3 regions of the Peribacillus sp. TH14 genome follow, and region 2 is predicted to be linked to each of the others. Evidence: riboswitches for the same ligand, from Rfam matches in the RefSeq annotation. Region 2 holds a riboswitch; each other region holds the start of a gene.
What was found. A riboswitch is a leader RNA that binds a small molecule or an ion and turns the genes downstream of it on or off. The one in region 2 is predicted to bind cyclic di-AMP.
Positions count from the first base shown of each region.

Region 1: it holds a riboswitch for cyclic di-AMP, as region 2 does, so the genes downstream of both, JFU50_RS04925 (APC family permease) here and JFU50_RS08535 (cation:dicarboxylate symporter family transporter) in region 2, are expected to answer to the same signal.
Region 3: it holds a riboswitch for cyclic di-AMP, as region 2 does, so the genes downstream of both, JFU50_RS13930 (TrkH family potassium uptake protein) here and JFU50_RS08535 (cation:dicarboxylate symporter family transporter) in region 2, are expected to answer to the same signal.

Region 1 covers NZ_JAEKEK010000001.1:980,863-983,138, reverse strand. Annotated here, with positions in the region: gene JFU50_RS04935 (cytochrome P450) at 1-56, opposite strand, end outside; gene JFU50_RS04930 (hypothetical protein) at 479-619, opposite strand; cyclic di-AMP (ydaO/yuaA leader) riboswitch at 776-919, shown strand; gene JFU50_RS04925 (APC family permease) at 1,071-2,276, shown strand, end outside.
Region 2 covers NZ_JAEKEK010000001.1:1,762,674-1,764,949, reverse strand. Annotated here, with positions in the region: gene JFU50_RS08540 (efflux RND transporter periplasmic adaptor subunit) at 1-918, shown strand, start outside; cyclic di-AMP (ydaO/yuaA leader) riboswitch at 1,129-1,276, shown strand; gene JFU50_RS08535 (cation:dicarboxylate symporter family transporter) at 1,449-2,276, shown strand, end outside.
Region 3 covers NZ_JAEKEK010000001.1:2,856,322-2,858,597, reverse strand. Annotated here, with positions in the region: gene JFU50_RS13935 (hypothetical protein) at 1-182, opposite strand, end outside; cyclic di-AMP (ydaO/yuaA leader) riboswitch at 484-626, shown strand; gene JFU50_RS13930 (TrkH family potassium uptake protein) at 969-2,276, shown strand, end outside.

The sequences.
Region 1 (2,276 bases), 780 kb from region 2:
AGTTTTCCATTTGGGACCATTGGAGTATCATATAAAACTTCATCAGTTTCACTCAATGTTCTTTCTCTCCTTTCGGTAATAATAATTTCTTGTAATCATTCTATGAGAATAAGCTATATTGGTTTGGACAAGTTGTTAAAAGAAAGAGCACATAATTTTTAATTAGTTAATCATAATGAATATACGAGTCCTAAAGGGTGAGGGGAGATTACTAGATTTCCATTCGTACTCAACTAAAAATAAAGTTTTCTCTATAAGTTGAGTATAGAAAAATTACAAATCGTGAGAGCGTATTTTGAGCTGATAAGAAACCACAAAGAGGAGAGAAGTACAAATGGTAGTTCCTAATTTACTGGTAATAAACAGGTGAGGAATTAAAGGTGTCTAGTGTGAAAAAACTCTGGGTGAGAGGAATCCAGAGTTTTTTTTTGGGATATTCAGAAAGAAATTTCCTTTTGTTAATAAATAAGAGATGTATTCAGCTTCGTTCTTCCCTATCTCTATTTTGGTGCGGATCATTTTTTTCCATTGTAGGACCACCATATTGTTCGTTAATTTCTTTAACCACTTGATCTAAAAATTCATCAGATATTATTGGGTTATCATTTTTTTTTGGCATGTAATTCTCTTCTATCCTTTCTTGGTACCATGCGTCTTAATCACTAATGAAGTATTCGTTAACAACATAACCTCTCTAAGAAAAAATTATTCTTTTTGTTTGCAAATTTTTCATTTACTTTTCCGAATCACGGGAGTATGATATCAACAGTTTCATATTTCTAAATCGCTGAAACCTTATGGTACGGGGGAACCGTTATTAGGATTGTTTTACAATCCAAGGGGTGAATCCTTTCTAGGTAGGGCTACTCAAAGGTCCGAATCCGACAGCTAACCTCGTAAGCGTTATATGAGAAGGAAGGTGGAGCTTGTGAGACAAAAAAATGATGTCTGCAGGTCTATTTAACTATGACTTGTGGGCATTTTTCTATTTTATTCTTGTTTTTTTCGTAAAGTTTTTTTCATATAACTGGGCAAAATAAACTTAATTTGAAAAATGGCGGTGATTTCTAGTGTTATCTTCTATAAAGAGGTTCTTAATAGGCCGGCCTCTAAAATCTACTGCATTAGGTGACCAAAAGCTTAACAAAACAAAAGCTTTGGCCATATTATCTTCTGATGCTTTGTCTTCCGTTGCATATGGCCCGGAACAAATTTTAATTGTTTTAATTACAGTGGGTGCCGCAGCATTTTGGTATTCCATTCCTATCGCCATTGGTGTATTGATTCTGTTAATGGCTTTAATCTTGTCCTATAGACAAATTATCTTTGCTTATCCTCATGGCGGGGGAGCATACGTGGTTTCAAAAAACAATTTGGGTGTAAATCCTGGGCTGATAGCTGGAGGATCTTTGTTAGTCGACTATATCCTAACTGTGGCTGTAAGTGTTTCTGCGGGTACAGATGCCATCACATCTGCTTTTCCCAGCCTACATTCATATAATGTCGTTATTGCTATAATTTTTGTAATTCTTCTTACCATCCTTAACCTAAGAGGGGTAACAGAGTCGGCTTCCGTATTAGCCTATCCAGTGTATCTTTTCGTTTTAGCGTTATTCATTCTGATTGGTGTAGGTGTATACAAAATTTTGACTGGTGAAGTTTCCCCTGACTTACATGCATCAATCGGAACACCAGTAGCAGGGATCAGTTTATTTATACTTCTAAGAGCTTTTGCATCAGGTAGCTCTGCATTAACAGGAGTTGAAGCGATTTCCAATGCGATTCCAAACTTTAAAAATCCAGCGCCTAATAATGCTGCAAAAACATTAATAGCAATGGGTTCCTTACTTGCTGTGTTATTTACGGGTATTGTATTCTTAGCCTATTATTTAAGCATTGTTCCTAGCGCAGAGGTAACTGTTGTTTCACAAATTGCTGAAGAGATATTTGGACGCAACTTTATGTATTTCTTTATCCAAGGAACGACAGCATTAATATTAATTCTTGCTGCCAACACTGGCTATTCTGCTTTCCCTTTGCTTGCGGTAAATCTTGCAAAGGATAAATTCATACCAAGGGCGTTTACAATTAGAGGAGACCGATTAGGATATTCCAATGGAATTATCATACTAGGACTTGCATCAATCATCTTAATAATCGCATTTGGAGGACATACAGAAAATCTTATTCCACTTTATGCGGTAGGGGTATTTATTCCATTTACGTTGTCTCAGTCCGGGATGATTGTTAAATGGATTCGCGAAAAGCCAAAAGGA
Region 2 (2,276 bases):
GAGGGTGAAATGGTGGGGATTAATGATTACATTGATAAGTTGAAAGCTTATCAAGGAAGTTTGACAAGTAATTCTAATAAAGCAGTAATCGATAATTCGATAGAAAAGAGCTTAAATATTGATATAACAACTACCTCTTCAGACTTGATTGAAAGTAATATTGAGCAAGAAATGTACAAGCTGGAACTTGAAAAAAACCGCTTGGAAGAAAAGGTTGTTATGCTGGATGCTCAATTAAGTTCAATTGAGGAGCAAAAAGTCGCGGTTGAGACGGCGAGTGAGGCTGATGGTGTTGTAAAAAATATCAATAAAAACCTGAATAATCCCATTATATCCATTGTTTCAACAAATGTGGCAATTGAAGGGGATTTCTCTGAAGAGGAGATGAAAAAAGCTGAAGTGGGCATGACTATAAAGGCAAGTTCCCCTGATTTAAAAAAGGCGTTGAACGGAACAATAGGTCGTATACATTCTTATCCAGAAGAGGAGCCATCACTAAAAAAAGATAACAGATTTCCATTTCAGGCATTGATTGAGCCAGGAGATGAAGAAACTAAACCTTTGTTGGTAGGGTCAAAAGTCAATCTTACTGTAATAACCAATGAGAAAGCGGGTGTACCCTCTATCCCTGTAGAGGCAGTACATCATAAAAAACAGCCGCATGTCTACAAATTGACTAAAAAAGGCTATGTGGATAAACACTATATTACAAAAGGGCTTAAAGCAGAAGGAAAGCAAGAACTCATAAAGGGACCGGCGGTAGGTGATGTTATTCTAATAGAACCGAATAGGATTGTGAAAAATCATTCTTATTTTGTTACTCCAATTCAGTTTGAGAAGGTGAAATCTGCTAGTTATAAAAAATTCACCACTCGGGAAAAGGTGAGGTATATATTACTGGGTATGTTAGAAAAATAATCCATTTTTTCATTATTCGAGAGAGGGGATATATCAATCAGTTTTATTGTTATTTATATATCCATATAACAAAATTAAGCAAAATAGAGAATGTGTTATTATAGGTAAAATAGTCACTAATACAGAATATTCAGACATTTGCAAAGGTTTTTTCTTAAAGGGACAAGAAAAAATATTTACAGAATAACATTTTTAGTATAATATTTTATTATTAAGTATTCGCTTAATCTTATTACAAGAACGGGGGACCCATTTTTGCGGATTTTTTTCGCTAGGGGTGAATTCAGAAATGAAAGGGCTTTTGTGTTTCCAATTCCTAACCCGACAGCTAACCTCGTCAGCGTCTTTAAGGGAACATGTGTGAATATTCACGCCTATAGGAAATCGACACATGAAGTGTCTTTTTTTTCGGCGTAAAGATAGAGTTTTTCAATAAAAGAAAAATTACTTTCTTTCTATTAGTATCTTGTTTCCCTTACCGAGACAAAATGTTTTTGCTTTAAAGACTTTATGGAAGGTGAGGAAAGTAAATGAAGAAATTTAAATTAAGTTTAGCTAGCCAAATTTTTATTGGTTTAATTCTAGGGATTATTGTTGGTGCCATTTTTTATGGTAATGCGACAGCCCAAAACTTTTTACAACCATTCGGAGACATTTTCCTACGAATGATTAAAATGATTGTAGTACCAATCATTGTGTCAAGTCTTATCGTTGCAGTTGCGGGTGTAGGTGATTTAAAAGCAGTAGGTAAACTAGGAGCTAAATCACTTTCATACTTTGTGGTGGTAACAATGATAGCGATTGCTGTTGGTCTAGTTTCCGCGAATATTATCCAGCCTGGTGCTGGTGTAAATATGAACAATCTAGAACAAACTGATATTTCTACCTATGTTGATACAGCAGAAACTAAGCAGCATGAATCTTTTGTGGATACAATTGTTCACATTGTGCCATCCAATCCAATTAAAGCTATGGTAGAAGGCGATATGCTAGCAATCATTTTCTTCTCTGTTTTGTTTGGACTTAGTATTGCGGCTATCGGTGAAAAAGGTAAACCTGTATTCCGTTTCTTCCAAGGTGCAGCAGAAGGAATGTTCTACTTAACTAATATGGTCATGAAATTTGCTCCTATCGGGGTATTTGCACTAATCGGTGTGACCATCTCCAAGTTCGGTTTGGAATCTTTAATTCCATTAGGTAAGTTAGCGCTTTCTGTATACGGAACAATGATTTTCTTTGTAATTGTCGTTCTGGGTCTTATTGCAAAATTTGTAGGGTTCAATATCTTTACGTTGATTAAGCTTCTAAAAGAGGAATTAATTCTTGCGTTCTCGACAGCAAGTTCAGAGGCAGTTCTT
Region 3 (2,276 bases), 1.1 Mb from region 2:
GAAAAAAAATTTATCAATGGATTCTTTTTCTTATCTGTTATCCTTAACTCATTCATTATTATTTGATCCTCATGATCGGCTATCCATTTCCTTAGTGCATCTTTATCCTGGCATTGAGTTAAATACGTCTGTCCACCTTTACCTGTAGCGTTAACAACATATCTATTAAACGTCTTCTCCATACTTGCCCGCCTTTTTTATATAATGTATTAAAATTTCAAAATACGAATTCAATAAACTTTGAGATTTTCTGTATCTAATTCCAAAAGGAAATACCATATATTTATTTATTAGAAACATAAAATTACTGGATGTTATTTTTCAAATTTATCGAACCTATCATAATGTCCCAACTAATTTTTGTCAATAAGTTTTTAATATGTAAAAAAAACGTAAATTTTCTGTTTTGTTCTAGCAAATTTTTTTTACAATTTAGGGGTTTACAACTAGTAAATGATGGGAGTAGAATACGTTTATCAATTTAATGCATTTCGGCCTAAACTCAAGTAAATTGATTACGGAGGAACCAATCATTTGGGGTTAATTCTGCCTTGCAGAAAGGATGAGATCAGCTCTTTCGCCATCCTACCCGTCAGCTAACTTCGTCGGCTAAAGCGAAGGAGGTCATAAGACCGCCTATTTCAGGGGCTTTTTTGTTTGCTTTTCTGTAACAAAATAGCAGCCAGATGTTATGTAGGTCTTTTTATTATGCTTTAAAAAAGGATTTCCAAAGAGAATTACCTAAGCTTGATTAAGGATAATGAATACCTTTTTTCACAAATAAAAGGGCTTGTGCAGAATGGGCGCATGTATAGCAAAAGGAACTTGGTCTATTGATTGTTTATCTAGATGGATGACGAATGGAATGCAGTACGAGCGAAATACTAACCCTATCACTGGATAATGGTTGGTTATCTGTGGATATATTACGTTTGTTAGTAGGTTGCTAATTCATTAACAGGGTAAGGATGATCAATTTGATAAAAGCAAAAGATTTGTTAGATCCGCCAAAAATTCTTGTACTTGGCTTTGCCTTCCTGATACTTGTTGGAGCCTATTTATTAACCCTGCCGATTTCCACTGAAAATGGGAATGGTCTTTCTTTTCTAAATGCTTTATTTACCTCAACCTCTGCTACATGTGTAACAGGGCTTGTCGTAGTAGATACGGGAACCACTTTTACAACATTTGGAGAGTTGGTCATTTTATCACTCATTCAAATAGGCGGCTTGGGGTTTATGTCATTTGCGACGCTTTTCTTTTTCTTATTAGGCAAAAGAATTTCTTTAAAAGGCCGGTTAGTCTTGCAGGAGTCTTTAAATAATTTATCTATGGCAGGTGTAGTTAAGTTAGTAAAAAGGATTTTAATTTACACTGCCATTATTGAAATTTCAGGTGCCGTTATACTATCGATTCGCTTTTCTTTTGACATGCCAATAGGCAGAGCAATCTATTACGGCCTTTTTCATTCGATTTCCAATTTCAATAATGCGGGCTTTGACTTAATGGGAGGGTTTAGGAGCTTGACTACTTATGCATCAGATCCTTTCGTAACCCTTACAGTCGCTTCCCTGATCACATTAGGCGGTATAGGATTTATCGTGATGAATGAAATTTACGAATACCGTGATACCCATCGTTTGTCTGTACATACGAAGGTTGTACTGATGGCTAGCTTAATCCTTACAATTGGAGGGGCCATTTTAATCTTTATATTTGAATTTGGAAATGCCAAAACATTGCAGCCTTTATCTTTCATGGGGAAAACGTTGGCTTCTTTGTTTCAATCCGTTACTCCGAGGACAGCAGGTTCTAATACATTGAATATCCCTGATTTAACACAACCCACATTGCTGTTGATCATTTTCTTGATGTTTGTTGGGGCTTCACCGGGATCGACTGGCGGTGGGATTAAAACCACCACATTAGCGACGCTGATTGGAACGGTTTGGTCACAGATTAAAGGAAAAGAAGATGTGGTATTGTTTCGGCACCGTATTGTGAATGAAACGATATTTAAAGCATTATCCGTTACCTCCATCGGGATATTTATCGTTTCAACCATCACCATTCTGCTGACTATTACAGAAACCGGAAGTGATTTCTTGACGGTTTTATTTGAAGCCACTTCAGCATTTGCTACCGTGGGTCTCTCAATGGGATTAACCCCTGAATTATCCCCCATTGGTCGGATGCTCATTATTTTCACAATGTTTGCGGGCCGGGTTGGACCTTTGACTTTTGCTTTTGCTATCGCAATGAGACGTAAACCAGAT